Regions from separate parts of the Streptomyces sp. NPDC057486 genome, predicted to be linked through region 3. Evidence: riboswitches for the same ligand, from Rfam matches in the RefSeq annotation. Region 3 holds a riboswitch; each other region holds the start of a gene.
What was found. A riboswitch is a leader RNA that binds a small molecule or an ion and turns the genes downstream of it on or off. The one in region 3 is predicted to bind cyclic di-AMP.

Region 1 (4,922 bases), on a different contig from region 3:
ACCACGGCGAGCACCTCACCGAGAACGAGGCCGCCGCCATGGCTTTCATCCTCCTCTTCGCGGGATTCGAGACGACGGTCAACCTCATCGGCAACGGGGTGTACGCCCTGCTGCGCAATCCGGAGCAGCGGGAGCGGCTGCAGCGCTCGCTCGATGCGGGGGAGAGCGGGCTGCTGGAGACCGGCATCGAGGAACTGCTGCGGTACGACGGTCCGGTGGAGCTGGCGACCTGGCGGTTCGCCACCGAGCCGCTGACCCTCGGCGGGCAGCGGATCGCGGCGGGCGACCCCGTACTGGTGGTGCTCGCCGCCGCCGACCGGGACCCGGAACGGTTTACGGACCCGGACACGCTGGACCTCGCGCGGCGTGACAATCAGCACCTCGGATACGGGCACGGCATCCATTACTGTCTGGGAGCACCGCTTGCCCGACTGGAGGGGCAGGCGGCCCTGGCCACCCTGTTGAGGCGCCTCCCGGACCTACGGCTTGCGGTGGAACCTACCGATTTGCGGTGGCGTGGCGGGCTCATCATGCGTGGACTGCGCACGCTTCCGGTGGAGTTCGGTCCCGGCCTGCGTTCCGGTGGAAGTGACACTCTGTCAACTCTGTGACTTTCACGTGATCTGCGCTGCATCGACTTGTGACAAGCATTCGAGTGCCGCTACGTTCACCGTTCGACTCACCAGTCACTTGTCAGTCACACGGAAGGCAATCCCATGGGCTCCGCGAACGGCAGGCACCGTCGCCCTCGCCAGGCACCCGCGATCGTCGTCGCCGCAGGCGTGACCGGTTCGGCCATCGCCATCCCCCTGCTCGGCGCGGCCGGTGCGCACGCCGCCGGCGCCACGACCTGGGACCAGGTCGCAGAGTGCGAGAGCGGCGGCATGTGGAGCGCCGACCTCGGCAACGGCTTCTATGGCGGTCTTCAGTTCTCGCAGGACACCTGGAAGGCGTACGGCGGTAAGGCGTACGCCCCGCGCGCCGACCTCGCCAGTCGCTCGCAGCAGATAGCGGTCGCCGAGAAGGTCCTGGAGGACCAGGGGCCGAAGGCGTGGCCCAGCTGTGCGGTGATCTCCGGGCTCACGGAGGACGGGTCGTTGCCGGGGGTCGACCCGGGAATCGTGCCGTCGGCCGAACAGGGTGAGAACGAGGATGAGTCCGAGGCGCCGTCCGCCGAGGCGTCCGCCACGCCTTCGGACAAGGCGTCGCGCAAGCCGTCAGCCACACCGTCGTCCAAGAAGTCTGATTCATCCGACTCGCACCAGAAGTCTGGCTCGTCCAACAATGGGACGGGTGGCAAGCACCGCGGTGCGCCGGCCTCCGAGGTGAGCCAGGACACGGGCAGGGGCGGCGACCGGGACTCGGGTCGGCATGCTTCCCGCGGTAACAGTGAGGGGCGCGACACGCGCGCGGCGGCGACGGACGGCGATTACACCGTCCGGCCGGGCGACAGCCTCTCGGCGATTGCTGACGCACAGAAGGTTCCCGGTGGATGGCCCGCTCTCTATGAGGCGAACAAGGGTGCGGTCGGCGGCGACCCGGACCTCATCCTGCCTGGCCAGAGCCTCGAACTCGGCGCGAAGTCGAAGTGAGGGCAGTCTGATAAACAGCTAAAAGTACCCCAAAAATCGGGGTAGTTCAGGGACCTATGTCCGCTTATGCGTAAGTGAGACATGGGTCTCTTTGCGTCAACTGGCGTGTCGCGTCTGCCGGGTCCGTCCGCACGGCTCCTCACCTGCGAAAACACTGTGCGATCGGATGCATGTAAGGACTGATTGTCCGTTATGCCCATCTTTGAATGTCGAGGTTGCGTACGTTTACGGTCGGAACCGCTCGCACCGCGGGCCCCGTCGACCGTCACGCCGAATCCTGCCGTCGGTCGAAGGGAACAGACGCGTAAAGCGCCGTAGGCAGGAGCGGGGGACCCAGGTAAGCCGCCGGGCCCGACGGTCGAAAGACCGTCAGGACCGGCTCGGGGTGAAGTCGCGTGCTAGGACACGCGACCGGGCAACTCACTTGGCCCGAACCCGACAGCTCACCTCGTAGGCGTCGGTGAGGAGAAGTTCCATGCTGCTGAACAGCAAGGGCAAGCACCGTCGCCCGTCCAAGGCCGTCCGTGTCGCCACGCTCGCCGGCGTCACCGGTGCCGCCATCGCCGCTCCCCTGATGGGTGCGACCGGTGCCTCCGCAGCCTCCGTCGCCACGTGGGACGCCGTCGCCCAGTGCGAGTCCGGTGGCAACTGGTCCATCAACACCGGCAACGGCTACTACGGCGGCCTGCAGTTCTCGCAGTCCAGCTGGGCCGCCGCCGGTGGTACGCAGTACGCCCCGCGCGCCGACCTCGCCACCAAGGCTCAGCAGATCGCCACCGCCGAGAAGCTCCTCGACATGCAGGGCCCGGGTGCCTGGGGCTGCGCCGGCGCCGGCGGCCTGAAGAACGACGGTGTCGACCCGGGCGTCGACACCGGCTCCACCGCGCAGCAGAGCGCCCCGGCGCAGGAGTCGAAGCAGGCCGCGCCGAAGCAGGCCGAGCGCACCGAGGCCCCCGCCGCCTCCCGCGCGAACCGCGGCACCGCCCCCAAGGCCGCGGCCAAGAAGACCGTCACCACGCCGACCGGCGCGAAGGTCGCCAAGGGCGACGGCGAGTACAAGGTGAAGCCCGGCGACTCGCTCAGCAAGATCGCCGCGCAGCACGAGGTGAAGGGCGGCTGGCAGCAGCTCTTCAAGCTGAACAAGGACATCGTCGAGGACGCCGACCTGATCTACCCGGGTCAGCAGCTCCACCTGACGAAGTAGGACGGGCCTCCGTGGACACGGGCTCCCCGTAGATACGGACTCCCTCCTCCCCGAGCACCCCGACCCGGCGCGGATTCCCCCGTACGCGCCGGGTCGGGGTTCCTGCGTTCAGCGTTCAACTGTTGTCGTTACCGTCCAGTAGAAATCTGGATCTTTGCCCTGCTATGAGTGCCCTTGGGTCCTTTTTCGTCCCAGGAGGCGGGCGGTCGGCGGACCGAGGCGGCCCAGCCGGTTAGGCTCTTGTCGCAAGGCCAAAGCGACCCTGCACAACCAGCGTCATATCCCAGAAGGAGATGCCTCGTGCCGTCCATCGACGTCGTCGTAGCCCGGGAAATCCTCGACTCCCGCGGAAACCCCACGGTCGAGGTCGAGGTCGGCCTCGACGACGGCAGCACGGGCCGTGCTGCTGTTCCGTCCGGCGCCTCCACCGGTGCGTTCGAGGCCATTGAGCTTCGCGACGGTGACCCCAACCGCTACCAGGGCAAGGGCGTCGAGAAGGCCGTCCTCGCCGTGATCGAGCAGATCGGCCCGGAGCTCGTCGGCTACGACGCCACCGAGCAGCGGCTGATCGACCAGGCCATGTTCGACCTGGACGCCACCGAGAACAAGGGCTCGCTCGGCGCCAACGCCATCCTCGGCGTCTCGCTGGCCGTCGCACACGCCGCGTCCGAGGCCTCGGACCTGCCGCTGTTCCGCTACCTCGGTGGCCCGAACGCGCACCTGCTGCCCGTCCCGATGATGAACATCCTCAACGGTGGGTCGCACGCCGACTCCAACGTGGACATCCAGGAGTTCATGATCGCGCCGATCGGTGCGGAGTCCTTCTCCGAGGCCCTGCGCTGGGGCGCCGAGGTCTACCACACGCTGAAGAAGGTCCTGAAGACCAAGGGACTGTCGACCGGTCTCGGCGACGAGGGCGGCTTCGCGCCGAACCTGGAGTCGAACCGCGCCGCCCTGGACCTCATCCTCGAGGCCATCAAGGAAGCCGGCTACGCCCCGGGCAAGGACATCGCGCTCGCGCTCGACGTCGCCGCCTCGGAGTTCTACAAGGACGGCAAGTACGAGTTCGAGGGCAAGTCCCGCTCGGCCGCCGAGATGACCGAGTACTACGAGGAGCTCGTCTCCGCGTACCCGCTGGTGTCCATCGAGGACCCGCTGTACGAGGACGACTGGGCCGGCTGGAACGTCATCACCCAGAAGCTCGGCGCCAAGGTGCAGATCGTCGGTGACGACCTGTTCGTCACCAACCCGGAGCGCCTGGCCCGCGGCATCGAGGAGGGCTCCGCCAACGCCCTGCTCGTCAAGGTCAACCAGATCGGTTCGCTGACCGAGACCCTGGACGCCGTCGAGCTCGCCCAGCGCAACGGCTTCAAGTGCATGATGTCCCACCGCTCCGGCGAGACCGAGGACGTCACCATCGCCGACCTCGCCGTCGCGGTGAACTGCGGCCAGATCAAGACCGGTGCCCCGGCCCGCTCGGACCGCGTCGCCAAGTACAACCAGCTGCTGCGCATCGAGGAGATCCTCGACGACGCGGCGGTGTACGCGGGCCGCTCCGCGTTCCCGCGCTTCAAGGGCTGATCGCAGGCCCGGCATCGGGCAAAGGCCCCGGCCTCCGTCCGTCCCCGCACTCGGTCCCGTACCGTGTGCGGGGACGGACGTGCGTAGTGGGGAGGCGGAGACATGGCCGCGAAGGACCGGGAACGGTTCTCCACCGCGACCCGGCTGCGACTGCTCGGTGAGCAGACCGCCGCCCGCGTCTACCGGTCCCAGAACCGCCGCCAGGCCCGCCGTTCGCGGCTCACCGGCCGGGCCGCGTTCCTCGCCCTGGTCGTCTGCTCCCTGGTGGTGGCGCTCGCGTACCCGATGCGGCAGTACGTGTCGCAGCGCGACGAGATCGCCGACCAGGAGCGGCTGGCGCAGGAGGCCGAGAAGCGCACCGAGGAGCTGCGCGACGAGAAGGCGCGCCTCCAGGACGACGCGTACATCCGGCGGCTGGCCCGGGAACACCTGCACTACGTGAGTCCCGGGGAGACCAGCTACACGGTGATCGACCCCGACGCGGCGAAGGAGCGCAGCGGAGGGGCGAAGGAGACCGACCGGCCGTGGCACTCCAACCTGTGGGA
Region 2 (4,922 bases), on a different contig from region 3:
CCCAGATCTTGTAGGTGCCGAAGAGATCGGTCCGGTAGATCGTCCCCTCCTTCTGGTTGATCCTGTCGAAGATCGTCTTGGCGGCGTCGATGGACGGCTGCTTCCAGGCGGTCTGCCAGTTCAGGTCGACCGTGCCCGTCGCGGCGTTCCAGGAGAACTCGGCCCGGTTCGGGTTCTTGGTGATGGACAGGTAGAACGAGGCGTATGTCTCGATCCCGGTGGGCAGCGGCGCAACCTCGGCGAACGCGCCACCGGCCGCCCAGTTGTCGATGCCGCCCGTGGGAATGGACGCCTGAAGACTGCCGGTCGGGTCCCACAGGTGATTGGCCCGGCCGCACATGACGTTGCCGTTGTCGCCCCACCCTTTGCCGATCTCGTTGTTCAGGGCGGGGAGCGCACCGGTGGCCTTCAGCTTGACCAGCAGCTTGCTGGTGCCCACGCTGCCGGCCGCGAAGAACACCCGGTCGGCGGTCACCGTCTTGGTGGCCGTGGTGTCACCGCCGGTGTCGATCTGGTCGATGACGACCGTGTAGCCGCCACCTGCCGCCGGGGCGACCGAAGTGACCTTGTGCAGCGGCGAGATGGCGACCCTGCCGGTGGCTCTGATCCGGTCGAGGTACGTCTTCTGCAGCGATTTCTTGCCGTAGTTGTTGCCGTAGAGGATCTCGCCGGCCAGCGCCGACCTGGGGACGGTTCCGGCCTCCTCCTGCCTCATGTAGTCCCAGTCGTACACGGTGGGCACGAAGACGAACGGGAAGCCGGCACGTTCGGCCTGCTTACGGCCGACCCGGGCGTACTGGTAGCACGCGGCGGTGTCGAACCAGGCCGGATCGATGGTGCCGACGCCGAGCCCGGCATTGGCGCGCGGGTAGTAGATGCCGTACATCTCGTCGGCGTCCACCGACGGGAGGACGGCTCCGAAGTTCTCGCGCTTGGGGGTGACCGCCATCCCGCCGTTGACCAGCGAGCCGCCACCGACACCGCGGCCCTGGTAGACGGTGATCCCGCTGAACTCCTCGGCGTCGAGGATCCCTGTGTTGCGGGTGATGTTCCTGTCGATGGGGAAGCCGAGGAAGTTGCTGAGCGGCTGCTTGGTCCTCGTGCGGAGCCAGTACGACCGGCTGTCCGGGGAGGTCGTGTTGGCGAAGATCTTGCCGTCCGGGCCGGGGGTGTCCCAGGCCATGCCCATTTCGATCATGTGCACGTCGACGCCTGCCTGGGCGAGACGCAGTGCGGCGACGGAGCCGCCGTATCCGGTGCCGATCACCAGGGCCGGGACATGGGCTCCGGAGTCGATCGGAGCGGCTGCGGAGCGGATCCCGGCCCGGGCCGGGATGGTGTGACCCGCGAGGGCCACGGCTCCTAAAATAGAACCAGTTCCTGTGATGAATCTTCGACGCGAAACACCCTCGGTGCCTGCATCATGCATGGTAGAGTCACTCATGTGACACGCCTCACTCTCTTCAGAGTGAAACTGGTTCTACTGCTGTTTGCGTGTCAAGTCACTACATACCTGCGGGTAATATGCACCCGATCGAGGGACCCGGACACGCAACGTCACGCGTCGCCCCGGACCGCGCGGCAGGAGGACAGGACCGACGGGAACGGGTGGCGAAGCCCTGTCGGACCTTCGCCACCCGTCATTCCCGAATCGACGCAACCGGGGGTCAGTAGGCCCCGAACACGTTGTCGATCGAGCCGTACTTGGCAGCGGCGTAGTTGCACGCGGCCGTGATGTTGGCGACCGGGTCGTAGGGGTCCATCGACGTACCGGGCACGTGGTAGGCCCGGAAGGTGGGGTCGATGACCTGCAGGAGACCCTTGGACGGCGTGCCCTTGGCTGCGTTCGAGTCCCAGTTGTTGATGGCCCGGGGGTTGCCCGAGGACTCGCGCATGATGTTGCGGTGGATCCCGTCGTAGCTGCCGGGGATGCCGTGCTTGGCCATGACGGCCAGCGACTCCTTGATCCAGCCGTCGAGGTCGTTCGTGTACGTCGTGGGCTTGGGGGTGACCACAGCGGCGGTGCTCGCGGCCGTCGTGGACTCGACCGCCGCGGGCGCGGCCTTGGCGCCGATGGTGAGCTTCTGGCCCGGGTGAATCACGCCGGGGTCGGCTCCGATGACCGCTCGATTGTCCTTGTACAGCTGCTGCCAACCGCCGCTCACGGACTGACTCAGGGCGATCTTGTAAAGGGTGTCACCGGCTATCACGGAATAGGTGGAGGGCGTAGCCGCCCGCACGGCAGTCGGCTTGGCGGGGGCGGCAGCGGGCGCCACCGCATTGGCGACGGCGGTGACAGACTGCGCCGGCGCTGCCGAGGCAACGGTGGCCCCGATCATCGGAAGAGCCAGAGCGGCTCCGCCCGTGCTCACGGCAATGATTCCGCGAGTCAGCGAACCGGACTTACGACGACGGTGGTTACCCATTGCGGGCATGGCGCATTCCTCTCCGTCGCCTACGAGGTGAGCTGTCGGGTTGAGGCTGGAGTTGCCTCGCCGTATGGGAATACGACTTCACCCCTAGCCGTTCCGGATACCGGATCGGCGGCTTGCCTGGGTCCCCCGCTCCTGCCGTACGTGAATGGTCGGGTTACCGGACGGCGGCAGGATTCGGCGTTCCATCCGGATTGACGGTGACCGTAGGCGAGAAACTCCGACCTGAACAAGCCCCCATTTCTCGATCACAATTCATTTACAAGATCGAGTCGCGGAATTTCACCTGATCCACCCCGGCCCACGAAGCCAACTTTCTTGGCGCAGCAGGGAACCGGGCGGCACGCCGCTGCGTCCGCGCGCCCGAAAGGTGACTCTCACCACTCAGTCCGAAAAGGGCGATTTGCCCGACCCGTAAGACCCCGACCCGTGAGGGTTTCGCATGCATCGGACAGTCGAGCAACTTCCCTTAATCGCCAAAATTCCGACATTTAGCAGATATTGGCTTCGACGGACAGGCCCTCGGGCCTCCGACTCGTCGGGAAGGTCGCCTCCCACGAGGCGACCGGGGCCAGTCGCACGTCACGCATCTGCGCCGACTGCGGCGCACGAGTGGCCGCCCACCCCGGCCTGGTCGCGCAGGTTCACACGAACGACACCACGACGGCCGCACGAGGTGCCGTACGCCTTCGGCATGGCCATGATGGTGCGGAAGAACGCCCTGCCCGCCCACCGGGACCGTCCGGCAGCACGAAAGAAGTGATGGCGATGGAGCTGTTCCCGCCCATGCCGCTCGCCGAGTGGCGTGACACCAAAGAGACGCTCCACCGCTTCGCGCAGGTCGTCGGAAAGATCCGTCTCGCGGCCAGCGTCCGGCGCAATCACTGGTGGAACGTTCCGTTTCACCTCACCGGCCGCGGTATCACCACCCGCCCCATGGGGCAGATCGACGGCAACCCGATTTTCACGGTGGACTTCGACTTCGTCGACCATCGCCTCGTCATCACAAGACTGGACGGTGTGACGGTCTCGTTCCCACTTTCGGGCCAGTCTGTGGCGTCCTTCCACAAGAAGGTCATGGCCGCCCTGGAAGCACTGGGCATCAAGGTGGATATCAACGTGCCCAGGCCATTTGATCTGCCCGACGCCGAGCGGCCGTTCGCCGAGGACACCCAGCACGCGGCATACGATCCCGAACACGCCAACCGGTATTGGCAGGTTCTCAGTCAAGTGGCACTGGTACTGGAGGAATTCGCGGCGCGGTTTTCGGGGAAAGTCAGTCCCGTGCACCATTTCTGGCACACCTTCGATATCGCCCACACCCGCTTTTCGGAGCGTCAGATCGACCAGCCCCAGCAGGTCGACCCGGTGACGCGGGAGGCCTACTCCCGAGAAGTGATCAGCTTCGGATTCTGGTTCGGTGACGACAAGTTCGCCGCTCCCGCGTTCTACTCGTACACCGCTCCCGAACCGGCGCGGTTGGCGGAGGAACCGCTCACTCCGGTGTCGGCGCAGTGGGTGGATCGCGGCGGCAGCCATCTGGCGGTGCTGCCGTACGACGCGGCCCGCACCGAGAGCGATCCCCGTGCGGCCGTTCTCGCCTTCTACGAAAGCGCCTATCAGGCCGGAGCGGGGCGCGCCGGCTGGGACATCGGCCGTCTCGCCTGTCCCGACGGGACGACCGATCCGTGCCTGAGGACCCATATGTCTGCCGGTGGCTGAGGAGCGCGGCTTCAGTGCAGCTGCTGCTCCCAGTCCGAGGGGACCTTGTCCCGGGGTCCCGGGGTCGGCTGGTCGACCGGGTGCGAGGTGGGCGGGAGCAGCTCCAATCCCTCGTAATATTCCTCGGTCTCGATGTTCCAGAGCCAGTTCTCCCCCGGCTCGAAGCTGGCCAGGAAGGGATGTCCTGCCTCGCGTGCGTGCTTCGTACCGTGCTGCGAGGGGGAGGAGTCGCAGCAGCCGATGTGACCGCACGCGGCGCAGCGGCGCAGGTGCAGCCACCATCCCGGTCCTTCGCCCGCCAGGCAGTCCGCACATCCCGCCCCGCTGGGAGCCGCGGCGAGATCGATGCCTGGGATCTGGTCAGGTGCCATGTGACGTGTCTCCGTGATCAGGCGCGGGACCGCGGACCCTGCGGGTCTCGGCCCCGGCGCTCCGAGGCTTCCGGTGCCCCTCCTGCATCGTAAGGCCGGGTTGCACGGTCCGCCTGCGCCGAACAGCCGTGCCGGACTCCGGGCGCCGATCGGTGGTGTGAAGTGCCCACCCTGCAGAGGGCGTTCGCGTGTGCGGGCGGCAGCAGGGCCGAGGCATTCGGGCGTCGCGGGGCGCGGTCTCCTGTCGGCTCGCGTCACGCTCCCGGGACTGTCGGCTGCGTGGCCCGGGGGCTGCCGAGCCGCCGCCGCAGTGCGGCGAGCCGGGGATGGCGTTCGTGCAGTTCGGCGGAGTGGCGGTCGAGTTCCTCGCCGAGGCGTTCGGCGCGCTTGTCGATGT
Region 3 (4,922 bases):
CCGCGATCCGCGCGGGCGGCGTCCGCGCGTTCGAACCCGGCACGCTCCGCGGGCGAGAGGGTGTCCAGGAGCTTCTGGGCGTCGGCCAGTCTGGCCCTGACCGTCGTCCGGTGCTTCTTCAGGTCGGCCCGGCGGGCGGTGAGGGCCGCCAGCTCGTTCTTCGCCTCGGTGCGCAGCTGGGCGATCTCGGTGACCTGCCGCTGCACGTTGGAGACCTCGGCCGCCTGGCGGTCGGAGGCCCACTCCACGTACGAGGCCCGTTGCAGATACTGGTCGGGGTCCGAGGACAGCGCCAGCTGCACGGCGGGGTCGAGGCCGCCCGTGCGGTACTCCGCGGCGGCGAGCGAACCGAGTGCGTTGCGGGAGGCATTGAGGCGTTCGGCCCTGCGGGCGGCCTCGTCGCGCAGTGCGTTCAAGGACTTGGCGGCGGCGGTCGCCTCCTCCTTCGCGCCGTTGTACTGCTCGGTGGCGACCTCGGCGTCGTGGTACAGCCGGTCCACCTCGGCCTTGATCCGGGCGGGGGTGGGCTGTGGTTCGGCGTGCGCGGAGCCCGGCAGGACGGCGGCGGTCGCGGCCCCGGCGAGGGCGAGGGTGGCTGCGGTGCGGGCGGCGGAGCCGGTGTGCGGGCGCTGCCTGGGTTTTCGATGCACTGCCACAGGGGCGGGGCTCCTTGGGTCGACTGCCCGTCGGGGCCTACCGGCGGGCCGCTGAGGTCCGGCGGCGGGACACCAACAGGGGGAGCGGCCCGCCGCCGGATTTCTCGGCGGGGTGACCGGGCTGCCGTCCGGGTGCGGAGCGGTGGTGAAGCCGGCCACCTGGACAGGGACGCTAAGCCCGGGGCGCGAGGAAGAGTCGCAATGACGGCTATTGCCCGAATTTGGCAATGTATTGTCGCCGAGTGACTGGAAAATTCCGTCAGAGTCAGGCAATTGGTACAGATGCGAGCGAAATGCCGGGTAGCCCCCACCTCGCCGAAGAGGGGTGATATGGCCCCGGCTAGGCTGCGGCCTCATGGACGTACTCATCAATGTCTTCGTCGCGCTGCACATCATCGGCATCGCCGCCCTCCTGGGCGGCTTCCTGACCCAGATGAAGGCGATGGGCGCGGGCACGGCACGCTTCGTCCCGGCGATGCTGCACGGAGCGCTGACCATGCTGGTCACCGGTGTCGCGCTGGTCGGGCTCAACCAGGCCGACGACCACCCGGTCAACAACATCAAGATCGGCGTGAAGCTGGCGGTCCTGGTGGTGATCCTCGCGCTGGTCTACATCAAGCGGGACGAGGAGAAGGTCGAGAAGGGCGTGTTCGCGGCGGTCGGCGGACTGACGGTCGCCAACATCTTCATCGCGACACTCTGGACCTGAGCCGGACCCACCCGCACGAGAAGCGAGCCCCTGCCGGACCCGGCAGGGGCTCACTCCTTGGAGGAGCTCGGCGTCACGCCGGGCGCACGCTGCCGTAGATCGGCATGTAGTAGATCGACTCCTCGCGGACGTTCGCCCCGGGCTTCGGGGCGTGGATCATCATGCCGTCGCCCTTGTAGATACCGACGTGGCTGATGTCGTCGTAGAAGAAGACGAGGTCGCCCGGTTGCAGGTCGGCCGTGGCTATCCGGGTGCCGATCTTCACCTGGTCCCAGGTGGTGCGGGGGATGTCGACGCCCGCCGCCTTCCAGGCGGCCTGGGTCAGCCCTGAGCAGTCGTACGAGGAGGGGCCCGTCGCTCCCCAGACGTACGGCTTGCCGATCTGGGCGCGGGCGAAGGCGAGAACCTTCTCGGCCTTCGTGGTGGCACTGGTGTCCGAGCCGGTCCCGGTCCCGGTCCCGGTTCCCGTGCCCGTGCCCGCCCCCGTGCCCGTGCCGCTGGTGGAGGCGGCCTTCTTCGCCGCCTCCTGGGCCTTGCGGTCCGCCTCGGCCTTGGCGGCGGCCTGCCGGCGGGCGAGTTCCTCCGCCTTGCGCTTGGCCTCCGCCTCCTTCTCGCGCTCCAGTGCCGCCAGCCGCGCCTTCTCCTCGGCCGTCAGCTTCGACAGCATCGTGCGCGCCTCGCCCAGCTTCTTCTGGACGGATTGCTTGCTGGTCCGGAGCGTGGCCTGGGACTCGGTGAGCGTCTCCAGGCTCTTCGTCGCCTCGGCGCGCTTCTTCGCCGCCGCTGCCTGCTGCGTACGGAAGTCCGTGACCGCCTTCTGCTGCTGGGCGGTCATCCGGTTCATCAGCTGGTTCTGGTCGAAGTACGACTGCGGGTCGTCGGCCAGGAAGAAGGTGGCGGTCGGGGCGATGGAGCCGGTGCGGTACTGCGCGGCCGCGTAGTTGCCGAGTGTTCTGCGCGCCTCGTTCAGCTTGTCGGCGCGCTCGGCCACGTCCTCCAGCAGGGCGTCGACCTTGCCGCGCTGCTTGGCGGAGGCCTCCTTCGCCTGGTTGTACTGCTGGGTCGCGGTGCCCGCCTGCCGGTAGAGGTCGTCGACCTTCTTCTGCACGTCCTCGATGCTGGGCTTGGGTGCGCTCGGGGCGGCCGTGGCGCTCTGGGTCGACAGCAGGGTCACGCCTGCCAGTGCGGCCGTCGTGAGCCCGACGGCGGGGGTGGTGGTGCGTACCCGGCTGCGCGGTTTGCGATGCGATGCCAAAGCCGGCATCTCCTTCCGTGGACCGCCTACCGGGTTAGCTGTCGGGTTCGGGCGGAACGGAAGGCTGCCCTACGGTCCGAGTGGGGATACAGACCGATTCACCCCGGTTTCGCATGTGGGTCCCCGGTTCCGAACTTCCCTGTGGGCAGCGCGGATTCGGCGGGGGAGCCCGCTCGGCGTGGTTCGCCTCAAGGGGGTACGGGCCGCCCGACGGAGCACGCTAGCCAACCGTGGTGCCGCTGTGAAGCTTGATGTTCGATATGCCCGATACGTTTTCGTGACCTTGGTGAAGAGAGGTCGGAGGAGGCGGTCCGGGCCCCGATTCCCTTACGGGGCGTGGGTGGGCGCTCTCCGTGCGTAGGTGCCTTCCGGTCGCGCTTTCCCATGCGGCCGCAGAGTGTCGGTGCGTCGCCCTAGACTCGTGAGGCGATGAGCAGCCTCTTTGACGACAGTTTCCTGGCCGGCCTCCAGCACTCGGAGGAAGAACCCCCGCCGCCCCCCGAGGACTCCGCACCCGAAGCGGTGCCGGAGGACCTCTTCGCGGGTGTCTTCGACGCGCCCCCGCCGCACCGGGACGCGTACTACCGGGACGGCGCCCACCGCCCCGCCATCGACTCCGCCGCCCTGCTCGACGGGCTGAACACCGAGCAGCGCGCCGCGGTCGTTCACGCCGGATCGCCGCTGCTCATCGTCGCCGGCGCGGGCTCCGGCAAGACCCGGGTGCTCACCCACCGGATCGCCCACCTGCTGGCCGAGCGGGGCGTGCACCCCGGCCAGATCCTCGCGATCACCTTCACCAACAAGGCCGCGGGCGAGATGAAGGAGCGCGTCGAGCAGCTCGTCGGACCGCGCGCCAACGCCATGTGGGTCATGACGTTCCACAGCGCGTGCGTGCGGATCCTGCGCCGCGAGTCGAAGCGGCTCGGCTTCACCTCGTCGTTCTCGATCTACGACGCGGCCGACTCCAAGCGGCTGATGGCCCTGGTCTGCCGCGATCTGGACCTCGACCCGAAGCGCTTCCCGCCGAAGTCGTTCACGGCCAAGGTCTCGAACCTGAAGAACGAGCTGATCGACGAGGAGACCTTCGCCGGCCAGGCCGCGGACGGCTTCGAGAAGACGCTCGCCCAGGCGTACGCGATGTACCAGTCCCGGCTGCGCGAGGCCAACGCACTGGACTTCGACGACATCATCATGACGACGGTCCATCTGCTCCAGGCGTTCCCCGACGTCGCCGAGCACTACCGACGCCGCTTCCGGCACGTCCTCGTCGACGAGTACCAGGACACCAACCACGCGCAGTACACGCTCGTACGCGAGCTGGTCGGCCCGGCCGGAGAGGCCGACGCCCCCGCCGAGCTCTGCGTCGTGGGTGACGCCGACCAGTCGATCTACGCCTTCCGCGGCGCGACGATCCGCAACATCCTCCAGTTCGAGGAGGACTACCCGAACGCGACGACGATCCTGCTGGAGCAGAACTACCGCTCCACGCAGACGATCCTCTCCGCCGCCAACGCGGTCATCGAGCGCAACGAGAGCCGCCGCCCCAAGAACCTCTGGACGAACGCGGGCGAGGGCGCCCGGATCACCGGCTATGTCGCGGACACCGAGCACGACGAGGCGCAGTTCGTCGCCGACGAGATCGACCGGCTGACCGACGCGGGCGACGCGAAGGCCGGCGACGTCGCGATCTTCTACCGGACGAACGCTCAGTCCCGTGTCTTCGAAGAGATCTTCATCCGCGTCGGCCTGCCCTACAAGGTCGTCGGCGGCGTGCGCTTCTACGAGCGCAAGGAGGTCCGGGACATCCTGGCCTATCTCCGGGTCCTCGCCAACCCCGAGGACACCGTCCCGCTGCGCCGCATCCTCAACGTTCCCAAGCGCGGTATCGGCGATCGCGCCGAGGCGATGATCGACGCACTGTCGCTGCGCGAGAAGATCACGTTCCCGCAGGCACTGCGCCGCGTCGACGAGGCGTACGGCATGGCGGCCCGCTCGGCCAACGCCGTCAAGCGGTTCAACACGCTGATGGAGGAGCTGCGCACGATCGTCGAGTCCGGCGCGGGCCCCGCCGTGGTGCTGGAGGCGGTGCTGGAACGGACCGGCTATCTCGCCGAGCTCCAGGCGTCCACGGACCCGCAGGACGAGACGCGGATCGAGAACCTCCAGGAACTCGCCGCCGTCGCGCTCGAATTCGAGCAGGAGCGGGGGGAGTCCGCCGGGGAGGAAGGTGCGGGCACGGGCACGCTCGCCGAGTTCCTGGAGAAGGTCGCGCTCGTGGCCGACTCCGACCAGATCCCCGACG

Region 1: linked by a shared signal. The riboswitch ahead of ACFU6I_RS09875 (transglycosylase family protein) and the one ahead of ACFU6I_RS24730 (NlpC/P60 family protein) in region 3 are both predicted to bind cyclic di-AMP.
Region 2: linked by a shared signal. The riboswitch ahead of ACFU6I_RS14005 (transglycosylase SLT domain-containing protein) and the one ahead of ACFU6I_RS24730 (NlpC/P60 family protein) in region 3 are both predicted to bind cyclic di-AMP.

The regions. Positions count from the first base shown of each region.
Region 1 covers NZ_JBHVEE010000014.1:55,123-60,044, reverse strand. The annotation lists gene ACFU6I_RS09885 (cytochrome P450) at 1-611, shown strand, start outside; gene ACFU6I_RS09880 (transglycosylase family protein) at 717-1,592, shown strand; cyclic di-AMP (ydaO/yuaA leader) riboswitch at 1,893-2,064, shown strand; gene ACFU6I_RS09875 (transglycosylase family protein) at 2,068-2,796, shown strand; gene eno (phosphopyruvate hydratase) at 3,097-4,377, shown strand; gene ACFU6I_RS09865 (septum formation initiator family protein) at 4,480-4,922, shown strand, end outside.
Region 2 covers NZ_JBHVEE010000023.1:68,814-73,735, forward strand. The annotation lists gene ACFU6I_RS14000 (GMC oxidoreductase) at 1-1,444, opposite strand, end outside; gene ACFU6I_RS14005 (transglycosylase SLT domain-containing protein) at 1,668-2,435, opposite strand; cyclic di-AMP (ydaO/yuaA leader) riboswitch at 2,440-2,625, opposite strand; gene ACFU6I_RS14010 (DUF5996 family protein) at 3,201-4,154, shown strand; gene ACFU6I_RS14015 (UBP-type zinc finger domain-containing protein) at 4,166-4,525, opposite strand; gene ACFU6I_RS14020 (aromatic acid exporter family protein) at 4,780-4,922, opposite strand, start outside.
Region 3 covers NZ_JBHVEE010000055.1:27,301-32,222, forward strand. The annotation lists gene ACFU6I_RS24720 (C40 family peptidase) at 1-656, opposite strand, end outside; gene ACFU6I_RS24725 (hypothetical protein) at 1,012-1,365, shown strand; gene ACFU6I_RS24730 (NlpC/P60 family protein) at 1,439-2,629, opposite strand; cyclic di-AMP (ydaO/yuaA leader) riboswitch at 2,628-2,792, opposite strand; gene pcrA (DNA helicase PcrA) at 3,050-4,922, shown strand, end outside.